Linked DNA regions of Alkalilimnicola ehrlichii MLHE-1. The protein of the gene in region 1 binds, or shares a complex with, the protein of each later gene. Links are inferred from orthologs where the notes say so. Each region holds a gene or a part of one and is shown in the gene's direction. Other genes may lie near its edges.

What was found. Proteins that work in one complex are often made in the same cells at the same time.
Region 2: the proteins of secY (region 1) and secG are in contact, whole or in part, in a crystal structure (PDB 5AWW), measured with the Thermus thermophilus proteins. The link is inferred for Alkalilimnicola ehrlichii MLHE-1 from one-to-one orthologs. Residues at the interface, in WP_096411648.1 of Thermus thermophilus: Leu14, Gln16, Arg17, Phe20, Ile34, Pro35, Pro37, Ile72, Arg108, Arg109, Asn112, Gln113, Arg116, Ile117, Ile120, Pro145, Gly146, Trp147, Phe152, Phe155, Val156, Val159, Thr160, Val162, Ala163, Gly164, Ala166, Leu167, Trp170, Glu173; in WP_223903268.1 of Thermus thermophilus: Tyr5, Ile9, Tyr12, Leu13, Ala16, Leu19, Val20, Val23, Leu24, Gln26, Glu27, Pro28, Gln30, Gly31, Ala32, Asp34, Leu35, Met36, Gly37, Gly38, Ser39, Ala40, Asp41, Leu42, Phe43, Ala45, Arg46, Val48, Tyr53, Thr56.

Annotation. Positions count from the first base shown.
Region 1 is NC_008340.1:521,727-529,494, forward strand. The notes cover bases 4,429-7,421. They hold secY (preprotein translocase subunit SecY), read left to right. Parts: upstream 4,429-5,249; coding sequence 5,250-6,593; downstream 6,594-7,421. Other genes in these bases: rpsE (30S ribosomal protein S5), read left to right, coding at 4,429-4,622; rpmD (50S ribosomal protein L30), read left to right, coding at 4,625-4,813; rplO (50S ribosomal protein L15), read left to right, coding at 4,815-5,249; rpmJ (50S ribosomal protein L36), read left to right, coding at 6,707-6,820; rpsM (30S ribosomal protein S13), read left to right, coding at 6,900-7,259. In the rest of the region: rpsC (30S ribosomal protein S3), read left to right, coding at 1-245; rplP (50S ribosomal protein L16), read left to right, coding at 250-663; rpmC (50S ribosomal protein L29), read left to right, coding at 663-860; rpsQ (30S ribosomal protein S17), read left to right, coding at 860-1,123; rplN (50S ribosomal protein L14), read left to right, coding at 1,184-1,552; rplX (50S ribosomal protein L24), read left to right, coding at 1,563-1,883; rplE (50S ribosomal protein L5), read left to right, coding at 1,893-2,432; rpsN (30S ribosomal protein S14), read left to right, coding at 2,455-2,760; rpsH (30S ribosomal protein S8), read left to right, coding at 2,796-3,191; rplF (50S ribosomal protein L6), read left to right, coding at 3,205-3,738; rplR (50S ribosomal protein L18), read left to right, coding at 3,753-4,106; more of rpsE, read left to right, coding at 4,122-4,428; more of rpsK, read left to right, coding at 7,422-7,723; rpsD (30S ribosomal protein S4), read left to right, coding at 7,739-7,768. UniProt on the Bacillus subtilis protein: The central subunit of the protein translocation channel SecYEG. Consists of two halves formed by TMs 1-5 and 6-10.
Region 2 is NC_008340.1:2,239,330-2,243,473, reverse strand. What follows is about bases 1,104-3,990. They hold secG (preprotein translocase subunit SecG), read left to right. Parts: upstream 1,104-2,312; coding sequence 2,313-2,669; downstream 2,670-3,990. Other genes in these bases: MLG_RS10000 (NADH-quinone oxidoreductase subunit C), read left to right, coding at 3,835-3,990; MLG_RS10005 (NuoB/complex I 20 kDa subunit family protein), read left to right, coding at 3,348-3,824; MLG_RS10010 (NADH-quinone oxidoreductase subunit A), read left to right, coding at 3,001-3,357; tpiA (triose-phosphate isomerase), read left to right, coding at 1,515-2,267; glmM (phosphoglucosamine mutase), read left to right, coding at 1,104-1,449. In the rest of the region: folP (dihydropteroate synthase), read left to right, coding at 1-92; more of glmM, read left to right, coding at 94-1,103; more of MLG_RS10000, read left to right, coding at 3,991-4,144. UniProt on the Bacillus subtilis protein: Involved in protein export. Participates in an early event of protein translocation.

The DNA of each region.
Region 1 (7,768 bases):
CCCAGGGCATCAAGGTGCACGTCTCCGGTCGTCTCAACGGCGCCGAGATCGCGCGCAGCGAGTGGTACCGCGAGGGGCGCGTGCCGCTGCATACCCTGCGCGCCAACATCGACTACGGGGTCGCCGAGGCCCACACCACCTATGGCGTGATCGGCGTCAAGGTCTGGGTCTTCAAGGGCGAGATCATCGACAGCGACGCCCAGCCGGCGGCTGGTGGCGAAGGCGCCCGTCAGGGCAAGGGTTGAAGTCATGCTACAGCCGAAGAGAACGAAGTTTCGGAAACAGCAGAAGGGCCGCAACTACGGCCTGGCCTCGCGCGGCAACGCCGTCTCCTTCGGTGAGTACGGGCTCAAGGCCGTGACGCGCGGTCCGATTACCGCGCGCCAGATCGAGGCCGGCCGGCGGGCCATCAACCGCCACGTCAAGCGTGGTGGCAAGGTCTGGATCCGGGTCTTCCCGGACAAGCCGATCACCGCCAAGCCGCTGGAAGTGCGGCAGGGTAAGGGTAAGGGCAACGTGGACCACTGGGCCTTTCCGGTGCAGCCGGGCCGCGTGCTCTATGAGATCGAGGGCGTTTCCGAGGAGCTGGCGCGCGAGGCGTTCCGCCGCGCGGCGGCCAAGCTGCCGGTCAGGACCACCTTTGTGCAGCGGACGGTGCTGTGATGAAAGCGAGCGAACTCAGAGAGAAAGACGTAACCGCTCTGCAGGCCGAGCTCGGTGAGCGCCTCAAGGAGCGTTTTAACCTGCGCATCCAACAGGCGACCGGGCAACTGGCGCGGCCGGATCAACTCCGGAAGGTTCGTCGCGACATCGCCCGGGTCAAGACGGTGCTCAACGAGAAGACGGCAGGTAAGGCGTGATGACTGAGAATGAGAAGGTGACCCGGAACGTCCAGGGCCGGGTAGTCAGCAACAAGGCCGACAAGACCATCACGGTGCTGGTGGAGCGGCGGGTTCGTCATCCGCTTTATGGGAAGTACATCCGGCGCTCTTCCAAGATGCAAGCCCACGACGAAGGCAATGAGTGCCAGGTCGGGGATGTGGTCACCATCGAGCAGTGCCGGCCGATCTCCAAGAGCAAGGCCTGGCGGTTGGTCAAGGTACTCGAGCGCGCCGCTCAGTAAGCGCGCGCAAGGCTCGACCCCAAGCGGTCGCAGTGCGGACACAGACAGCGGGATATCGCCATGATTCAGATGCAGACCACCCTGGGTGTAGCCGACAATTCCGGCGCGCGCCAGGTCCAGTGTATTAAGGTGCTCGGGGGCTCCCGGCGCCGTTATGCCGGCATCGGCGACATTATCAAGGTGAGCGTCAAGGATGCGATCCCGCGTGGGCGGGTCAAGAAGGGCGAGGTGTACAACGCCGTCGTCGTTCGGACCCGCCGCGGTGTACGCCGTCCGGACGGCTCCGTCATCCGATTCGACGGCAATGCCGCCGTGCTGCTGAATAACCAGCTTCAGCCCATTGGAACCCGCGTATTCGGGCCCGTGACCCGGGAGCTGCGCAGCGAGAAGTTCATGCGCATCATCTCCCTGGCGCCCGAGGTGCTTTGAAGAGGTAGTCATGCGCAAGATCAGGCAAGGCGACGACGTCGTCATCATCGCCGGCAAGGACAAAGGCCGTCGCGGGCGTGTCATTCGGGTGTATCCCGACCAGGAGAAGCTCCTGGTCGAGAACGTCAACGTGGTGAAGCGCCACCGAAAGGGTAACCCGCAGCAGGGCGAGGCCGGCGGCATCATCGAGCAGGAAAAGCCGATCCATCAGTCCAACGTGGCGCTCTACAACCCAGCCACGGAGAAGGGTGATCGTGTAGGCATCCGGGTGCTGGAGGACGGGAGCAAGGCCCGTTACTTCAAGTCCAACAACGAACTGGTCGACGGTTAAGGTGCGGTGATGGTCAGGCTGCAAGAACAGTATCAAGCCGAGGTCAAGCAGGCCCTGCGGGACCGGTTCGGCTATGACAACGTGATGGAGATTCCGCGGCTCAGCAAGGTCACCCTGAACATGGGCCTGGGCGAGGCGGTACGGGACAAGAAGGTCCTGGAGAGCGCGCAGGCGGAGATGGCGGAGATCGCCGGTCAGAAGCCGATTCTGACTTACGCCCGCAAGTCGGTGGCCGGGTTCAAGATCCGCGACGGCTGGCCCATCGGCTGCAAGGTGACGCTGCGCCGGGAGCGGATGTATGAGTTCCTGGACCGGTTCATCAACGTGGCCGCGCCGCGCATCCGCGACTTCCGCGGCTTCAATCCGCGGTCGTTTGACGGCCGGGGCAACTACAACCTCGGTGTCCGGGAACAGCTGATCTTCCCGGAGATCGACTACGAAAAAGTGGACGCCGTGCGCGGGATGGATATCACCATCACCACGACGGCGAAGACCGACGAGGAGGGCCAGGCCCTGCTCGAAGGCTTCAACTTCCCGTTCCGCAAGTAAACAGACGAGATAGGTTCCGGCGATGGCAAAGGTTTCAATGGTTGAGCGCGAGCGCAAGCGGCAGAAGACGGTCCGCCGCTTTGCCGCGAAGCGCGAGGCGCTGAAGGCGATTATCAACAGCGTTGACGCCACCCAGCAGGAGCGGTTCGAGGCGCAGCTGAAGTTGCAGAAGCTGCCGCGGGACTCGAGCCCTGTCCGGGGCAGGAACCGCTGCCGTGTGACCGGTCGGCCGAGGGGCTATTACCGCAAGTTCGGGCTGGGGCGGAACAAGCTCCGCGAGGCGGCCATGAACGGCGAGATTCCCGGTCTGGTCAAGTCCAGCTGGTAAGCCCGCTCGCGCTACCCATACAGGCAGGTATAACCATGAGCATGACCGATCCCATTGCTGACATGCTGACCCGCGTTCGCAACGCCCAACGGGCGGAGAAGGCCGAAGTCAGCATGCCGTCGTCGAAGATCAAGCAGGCCATCGCCAACGTGCTGAAGGAAGAGGGCTACATCGAGTCCTTTGAGGTCGGCGGCGATGAGAAGAAGCCGGAGCTGAAGATCAGCTTGCGCTACTACCAGGGCGAGCCGGTGATCCGCGAGCTGGAGCGGGCCTCCAGCCCGGGGCTGCGGCTGTTCAAGGACAAGGGTTCTCTGCCCCGCGTGCGTAACGGGCTGGGCGTGGCCATTGTCTCCACTTCCAAGGGCGTGATGACCGACCGTGCCGCCAGGGAGGCGGGTCACGGTGGTGAGGTGCTCTGCTACGTCTTCTAAGGCAGGTTGAACAATGTCGAGAGTAGCGAAACGACCCGTCAAGGTGCCGTCCGGAGTGGAGGTCAAGCTTGATGGGCAGGACGTCAAGGTAAAGGGCCCGAAGGGCGAGCTGGCCTGGACGGTTCACGATTGGGTGGCCGTTGAGCAGGCAGACGGCGAGCTGCGGGTTCAGGCGCAACTGGATGACCGGCGCGCGGTTGCCCTGGCTGGGACCACCCGGGCCCTTCTGAACAACATGGTCACCGGGGTGAGCCAGGGCTTCGAGCGCAAGCTCGAGCTGCGTGGCGTTGGCTACCGGGCGCAGGTCCAGGGCAAGAACCTGAACCTGACCCTGGGCTTCAGCCATCCGGTGGATTACCCGGTTCCCGAGGGGATCACCATCGAGGCGCCCAGCCAGACGGAAATCGTCGTCAAGGGCGCTGACAAGCAACAGGTGGGCGAGGTCGCCGCGCAGATCCGGGCGTTCCGGCCGCCGGAGCCCTACAAGGGCAAAGGCGTGCGGTACGCGGATGAGCGCGTGGTCCTCAAGGAAGCCAAGAAGAAGTAGGCAGGTTCAGGCGTATGGATAAGAAAGCAACCCGTTTGCGGCGTGCGCGCCGGGCCCGCGCCAAGATCGCCGAGCTCAAGGTGCATCGGTTGAGCGTGCACCGCACGCCGCGGCACATGTATGCGCAGATCATCGCCCCGGACGGCGGCCGCACCCTGGTCGCCGCTTCGACGGTGGAGAAGGATCTGCGCAGCCGGGCCGAGGGCACCGGCAACTGCTCGGCCGCTGCCGAGGTGGGCCGGCTCATCGCCGAGCGTGCCAAGGCCGCAGGTGTTGAGCGCGTGGCCTTCGATCGCTCCGGCTTCAAGTATCATGGCCGGGTGAAGACGCTGGCAGATGCCGCCCGCGAGGCCGGCCTGCAATTCTAATCAGGGGCAGGATTCATGGCGAATACTGACGCACAGAATGACGGCCTTCGCGAGAAGCTGGTCGCGATCAACCGGGTCGCCAAAGTCGTCAAGGGCGGCCGGCAGTTCGGTTTCACCGCGCTGGCCGTGGTAGGTGATGGTGACGGCCAGGTGGGCTTCGGCTACGGCAAGGCGCGTGAGGTGCCGGCCGCCATCCAGAAGGCGATGGAAAAGGCGCGGGCCAACATGAAGCGGGTTCACCTCGATGGGGGCACGCTGCAGTACGCGGTCACGGCCAACCACGGCTCGTCCAAGGTCTACATGCAGCCAGCGTCGGCCGGTACCGGCATCATCGCCGGCGGGGCTATGCGCGCGGTTTTTGAGGTGGTGGGTGTCCAGGACGTGCTGGCCAAGGCGATCGGTTCCCGCAACCCCATCAACGTGGTGCGCGCCACCATCAAGGGGCTGACGGACGTGGACTCCCCGGATGCCGTTGCGGCCCGCCGGGGCAAGAAGGTTGAGGACATCGTAGGCTAGCCATGACGACTCAAAAGCAGCTCAAGGTGACCCAGAAGCGCAGCACCGTCGGCCGGATTGCCAGCCACAAGGCCTGTGTGGCCGGTCTGGGTCTGCGCCGCATCAATCACAGCGTGGTGGTGGCCGATACCCCGGAGAACCGGGGCATGATCAACAAGGTGGCCTACCTCCTGGAAGTCGAGGAGTGCTGACATGCGTTTGAATTCCCTCCGTCCGGCCGCCGGCAGCCGTCCCGACGCGAACCGCGTCGGCCGCGGTGCGGGTACCGGCAATGGCAAGACCGCCGGCCGTGGCCACAAGGGCCAGCACAGCCGCTCCGGGGGCTTCACCAAGGTCGGCTTCGAGGGCGGTCAAATGCCCTTGCAGCGCCGGGTGCCGAAAGTGGGCTTCCGCTCCCGCAAGGCGTTGACCCGGGCCGAGGTGCGCTTGTCCGAGCTGAACAAGGTCGAGGGTGATACCGTGGACCTGCTGACGCTGAAGCAGGCCGGCATCATCAATCGCGGCGTGCGCACGGCCAAGGTGATTGCCTCGGGCAAAGTGGAGCGCGCGGTGACGGTGCAGGGGCTGGCGGTCACCAAGGGTGCCCGCGAGGCCATCGAGGCGGCTGGCGGAAAGGTAGAGGCGTAAGTGGCCACCGGCGGGAGCAATGCGGCAGGGCTGGGCGGACTCGGCAAGCTGACCGAGGTGCGCCAGCGTCTGGTCTTCGTGCTGATGGCGCTGATTGTCTACCGCATCGGCACCCACATCACGATCCCCGGGATCGACCCCGAAGCGCTCGCCGTCATGGTGGAGCAGCAGCGGGGCACGATCCTGGAGATGTTCAACATGTTCGCCGGTGGCGCGTTGGAGCGACTCTCCATCTTCGCCCTGGGCATCATGCCGTACATCTCCTCCGCCATCATCATGCAGCTGCTCACGGCGGTGATTCCCACCCTGGAGCGGCTCAAGAAGGAAGGTGAGGCGGGCCGCCGGAAGATCACCCAGTACACCCGTTACGGGGCGCTCGGGTTGGCGATCTTCCAGGGGATCGGTATCAGTGTCGCGTTGCAGAGCCAGGGTGTGGCGGCAACGCCCGGGCCGGCCTTTGTGTTCATCAGCACGGTGACGTTGGCCACCGGGACCATGTTCCTGATGTGGCTCGGTGAACAGGTGACCGAGCGGGGTATCGGCAACGGTATCTCAATCATCATCTTCGCCGGCATCGTCGCCGGGCTGCCGAGCGCGATCGGCGGCACGCTGGAGCTCAACCGCACCGGTGAGATCGGCGCCGGGGTCATCTTGGCGCTGGCGGTGCTGGGTGTCGCGGTGGTCAGCTTCGTGGTGTTCGTGGAGCGGGGTCAGCGCCGGATCACGGTGAACTACGCGCGGCGGCAGCAGGGCCGGAAGATGTACCAGGCCCAGAGCAGCCACCTCCCGCTGAAGCTGAACATGGCCGGGGTGATTCCGCCGATCTTCGCCTCCAGCATTATCCTGTTCCCGTCGACGCTGGGGCAGTGGTTCGGCGAGGGCACCGGGATCGAATGGCTGGGGCCGCTGGCGGCCACGCTGAGCCCGGGGCAGCCGTTGTATGTGGCGTTCTACGCGGTCGCCATCATCTTCTTCTGCTTCTTCTATACGGCGCTGGTGTTCAACGCCCGCGATACGGCGGACAACCTGAAGCGCTCCGGTGCGTTTATCCCGGGGATTCGGCCGGGCGAGCAGACCGCAAAGTACATCGACAGTGTGATGAGCAGGCTCACCTTTTGGGGGGCCATCTACATCACCGCCGTCTGTCTGCTGCCGGAGTTCCTGATCCTGTACTGGAACGTGCCTTTCTACTTCGGCGGGACGTCCCTGCTGATTATCGTCATCGTCATCATGGACTTCATGGCGCAATTGCAGGCCCACCTGGTGTCGCACCAGTACGAGCCGTTGATGAAGAAGGCGAACCTCAAGGGACAGGGTCCGGCCGGCGGGGGTCTCCTGCGGTGAGACCTGGCGGCCCCCGCGCTCGCGGGGGCGCGCTCAGCGGGATTTTCTGATATCCTTCGCGCCCACCCGGGTTCGGGCAGGCGGGTGACAGGCTTTGGTTTTGGAGACGAATCATGAAAGTACGTGCGTCGGTCAAAAAGATCTGCCGTAACTGCAAGATCGTTCGCCGCAACGGTGTGGTGCGGGTGATCTGCTCCGACGGCCGGCATAAGCAGCGTCAGGGCTGAGCGGCCGGAGTTGCAGCAGGGCACTAGGTTTGGATACAATCGCGGGTTTTCCGCGCACTGAGACTGGGAGAGAGGCTTCATGGCCCGTATTGCAGGTGTCAACATTCCCGTCCACAAGCACGCCTGGGTGGCGCTGACCTCTATTTACGGCGTCGGCCGTACCCGGGCCAAGGCCATCTGCGATGAGGCAGGCGTGCCGCGGGACCGCAAGGTCAAGGAACTCACCGAGCAGGAGCTCGAGGCGATCCGTACCGCGCTGGGCAAGTACGAGGTCGAGGGTGACCTGCGTCGTGCCGTGGCCATGGACATCAAACGGCTGATGGATCTGGGCTGCTACCGCGGCATCCGTCACCGTCGCGGTCTGCCGGTACGCGGTCAGCGCACGCAGACCAATGCCCGTACCCGTAAGGGCCCGCGTCGCGGTCCGGCAGGCAAGTAACCCGCCTGCCCGCCCGGCGGGGCAGGGCCGAATAAGGGTTCGAGTGAATCTTCAAGATCAGGATTTAGCAAATGGCGAAAGCAGCGACCCGGTCACGCACTAAGCGTGCCAAGCGTACGGTGGTTGACGGCATCGCGCACATCAACGCGACCTTCAACAACACGATTATCACCATCACGGACCGCCAGGGCAATGGCCTGGCCTGGGCCAGCGCCGGCGGCAGTGGCTTTCGTGGCTCCCGTAAGAGCACGCCCTTTGCGGCCCAGGTGGCTTCCGAGCGTGCCGGCCGGGCTGCCCTGGATTACGGCCTGAAAAACCTGGAGGTTCGCGTCAAGGGCCCGGGGCCGGGTCGTGAGTCGGCGGTGCGCGCATTGAACGCCGTGGGCTACCGGATCACCAATATTTCCGACGTCAGCCCCATTCCGCACAACGGCTGCCGGCCGCCCAAGAAGCGCCGCGTCTGATCCAGGAGTTAAGTCATGGCAAGGTACATCGGTCCCACGTGTAAG
Region 2 (4,144 bases), 1.7 Mb from region 1 along the record:
ACGTGGCGCCGACCGTGGATGCGCTGCGGGTCGCCGGGGCGGCGATGGCCGCGGCACAGGGAGCACCCATAACGGGGCAGGAGAAACAGTAACGTGAAAAAGGAATACTTTGGCACCGACGGCATTCGCGGCACCGTCGGGGAGCCGCCCATCACCCCGGATTTCATGCTGCATCTGGGCTGGGCGGCCGGGCGGGTTTTGGCGCGCGCCGGGCAGTCCTCGGTGTTGGTCGGCAAGGACACCCGGATCTCCGGCTACATGCTGGAGTCCGCCCTGGAGTCCGGCTTTGCGGCCGCCGGGGTCAACGTCAAACTGCTCGGGCCCATGCCCACCCCGGCCATAGCCTACCTGACACGCACTCTGCGGGCCGCCGCCGGGGTGGTGATCAGCGCCTCACACAACCCCCACGAAGACAACGGGATCAAGTTCTTCTCCGATGATGGGGAGAAGCTCGACGATGCCACCGAGCTGGCCATTGAGGCCGAACTGCGGCAACCCCTCAAGCCGGCGCCCTCCGCGCGGCTGGGGAAGGCCTCCCGGATCAACGACGCCCCGGGGCGTTATATCGAGTTCTGTAAACGCAGCTTTCCCTACGAACTGAGCCTGCGGGGCCTGCGCCTGGTGGTCGACTGTGCCAATGGCGCCACCTACCACGTGGCCCCCGCGGTCTTCCACGAGCTGGGCGCCGAGGTCATCCCGTTGGCCGATGACCCGGATGGTCTGAATATCAACGCCGACTGCGGCTCGTTGCACCCGAAGGGCCTCCAGGCCGCCGTGCGTGAGCACGATGCGGACGCCGGCATCGCCTTTGACGGGGATGGCGACCGCGTGATTATGGTGGATCACCGGGGCGAGGTGGTGGACGGCGACGGTCTGCTCTACATCATCGCCCGGCAGCGGATGGCCAACGGCGGGCTTGCCGGTCCGGTGGTGGGTACCGTCATGAGCAACCTGGGTCTGGAGCAGGGCATCGGCCGCTTGGGGCTGCCCTTCCTGCGCGCCAAGGTGGGCGACCGTTACGTGATGGAGATGCTCCGCCGTGAAGGCGGCATCCTCGGTGGTGAATCCTCCGGCCACTTGATCTGCCTGGACCGGACCACCACCGGCGACGGTATTGTCTCGGCGCTGCAGGTGCTGGAGGCCATGGCGGCGCAGGAGCGGACGCTGGCGGAGCTGGCGGACGGTATGGACCGGCTGCCGCAGATCATGGTCAACGTGCCCATCAGCCGCGGCGTGCCGGTCCAGGACCATGCCACCGTCACCGACGCCGTGCGCGATGCGGAAACCCGGCTCGCCGGCCGCGGGCGGGTGCTGCTGAGGCCCTCCGGGACGGAGCCGGTGCTGCGGGTGATGGTCGAGGGGCCGGATCAGGCCGAGGTTTCAGCCACCGCCGAGGCCATCGCCGGCGCCGTGCGTGAGGCGCACGCCACCCTGACCGCCCCCCGTTAAATTGACCCTGCCCGTGGCCGACGGTATTCTTCCCGGCGGTTAATTGTTACGGCAAGGAGTGTGCCATGCGTAAGCCGATGGTTGCGGGCAACTGGAAGATGAATGGGTCCCTGGCGCTAGTCAACGACATGGGGCGGGCCCTGGCCGATGTCGACTGCAGCGCCGTCGACGTGCTGGTTTGCCCTCCGTTTCCCTATATCGGGCCGCTGCGCCGCGCGGTTCCGGACGAGTCCGGCGTGGCGCTGGGCGGGCAGGACGTCTCCCGCTACGACTCCGGTGCCTACACCGGTGAGGTGGCGGGTGCCATGCTTGCCGAAATGGGCTGCCGCCATGTCATTGTCGGCCACTCGGAGCGCCGGGCCATGCACGCCGAGACCGATGAGGTGGTGGTCGACAAGGTGCAGGCGGCGCTGCGCGCCGGATTGACGCCCATCGTCTGTGTCGGCGAGACCCTCGAGGCCCGGGATGCTGGCGAGACCGAGCAGGTGGTGGGTCGTCAGTTGGACGCGGTGCTCGAGTTAGGCGGTTTCGTGGTCGAAAAGCTTGTCTTGGCCTACGAACCGGTCTGGGCCATCGGTACCGGCCGCACCGCCAGCCCGGAGCAGGCTCAGGCAGTGCATGCCTTCATTCGGCAGCGCGCGGCCGATGCCCTCGGCGACGAGTTGGCCCAGCGACTGCCCATCCTCTACGGCGGCAGCGTCAAGCCGGGCAACGCCCGGGAGTTGTTCGGCTGCGCCGATGTGGACGGTGGGCTGATCGGCGGTGCCTCGCTCGACCCGGACGGCTTTCTGGAGATCATCTCTGCGGCGCGGCCCTGAACCTGGCCGCCCCGCTCCCCTTCAACCCGACGTGACAGAGGCTCCATGTTTCAGATTCTGCTCGCCATACACGTGATTATCGCCGTCGTTCTGGTCGTGCTCGTCTTGCTGCAGCAAGGCAAGGGTGCCGATATGGGGGCGGCCTTTGGCAGCGGGGCCTCGTCCACCGTGTTCGGCTCCCGCGGCGCCGGTAGCTTCCTGACCCGGGTCACCACCGGGCTGGCGATCACCTTTTTCGCCACCAGCCTGGTCTTGGCGATCCTCGCGGCCAGGGGAACGGATGCGCCGGGGAGCCTGCTGGAACGCGAGCAGGAGGTGGAGGAGACGGTGCCGCCGGCCGCTGACGATGAGCCAGAGGCCCCGGAGGTTGATGACGAACTGCCGCCGCCTGCCGGAGAGTGATCCCGGCAGGCGTTTTTGCGTTGAGATGGCGGGGGCAAACTGGTAGACTTACCCCCGCTTTCAACGAGTACCACTTGCCCTCAAAAAGGGGCGAGTTACCACCGAATAAATGCCGATGTGGTGGAACTGGTAGACACGCTGTCTTGAGGGGGCAGTGGCGAAAGCCGTGCCGGTTCGAGTCCGGCCATCGGCACCATATAAATGCATAAAAAGAAAAGAGTCCCGACCTGACGTCCATGGGGGCGATCTAAACCTAACGTCGGGGAGCAGCCCCACAGCGCCGGCCCTTGGCCGGGCCGGCGCGGGGCGCCCAGCAGAGAGGCGAGTCTAGATGCTGGAAAACTATCTGCCCATTCTGGTCTTCATCATCTTTGGGCTTTTATTCGGGATGGTCTTTCTGGCGGTGGGGTTCCTGTTGGCGCCCTCCAAGCCGGATGCGGAGAAGCTTTCGCCGTACGAATGCGGTTTTGAGGCATTCGAAGACTCCCGCATGAAGTTCGACGTGCGCTACTATCTCGTCGCCATCCTGTTCATTATTTTTGATCTGGAGATCGCCTTTCTCTTTCCCTGGGCGATCGTACTGGACGACATCGGCATGTTCGGCATCCTGGCCATGGCGCTGTTCATCGGCCTGCTGCTGATCGGCTTCCTCTACGAGTGGAAGAAGGGGGCGCTGGAATGGGAGTAGAAGGCCTGCTCGAGAAGGGCTTTGTCACCACCTCGGCGGACAAAGTCATCAACTGGGCCCGCACCGGCTCCATGTGGCCGATGACCTTTGGTCTTGCCTGCTGCGCGGTGGAGATGATGCAGGCCGGTGCCGCCCGTTACGACCTGGACCGGTTCGGGATCATCTTCCGGCCCAGCCCCCGCCAATCCGATGTCATGATCGTCGCCGGCACCCTCTGCAACAAGATGGCCCCGGCGCTGCGCAAGGTTTACGACCAGATGCCCGAGCCCCGTTGGGTGATCTCCATGGGTTCCTGTGCCAACGGCGGCGGCTACTACCATTACTCCTACTCCGTTGTGCGCGGCTGCGACCGGGTGGTGCCGGTGGATGTCTACGTCCCCGGCTGCCCACCCACGGCCGAGGCCCTGATCTGGGGCATCATGCAGCTGCAGAAGAAGATTCGCACCACCAATACCATCGCCCGCTAAGGGGAGTCGGATGGCCAAGAAGCTGGAACAGCTCCAAACAGCCGTTCAGGAACGGCTGGGAGAAAGACTGCGCGATTGCGTTCTGGATGCCGACCGGGGTGAACTCGCCATCGAGGTGGCCCCGGCCGATCTGCACCAGGCAATGACCACGCTGCGCGACGCCGAGGGCTTGCGCTTCGATATGCTGATGGACCTCGCCGGTGTCGACTACGCTGCCTGGGGCGAGGACGAGTGGTTCACGGACACCGCCGAAGGGACGGGGTTCAGCCGCGGCGTCCAGGGCAACAACTTTGCCCGCCTCGGAATCACCGGGATCTACG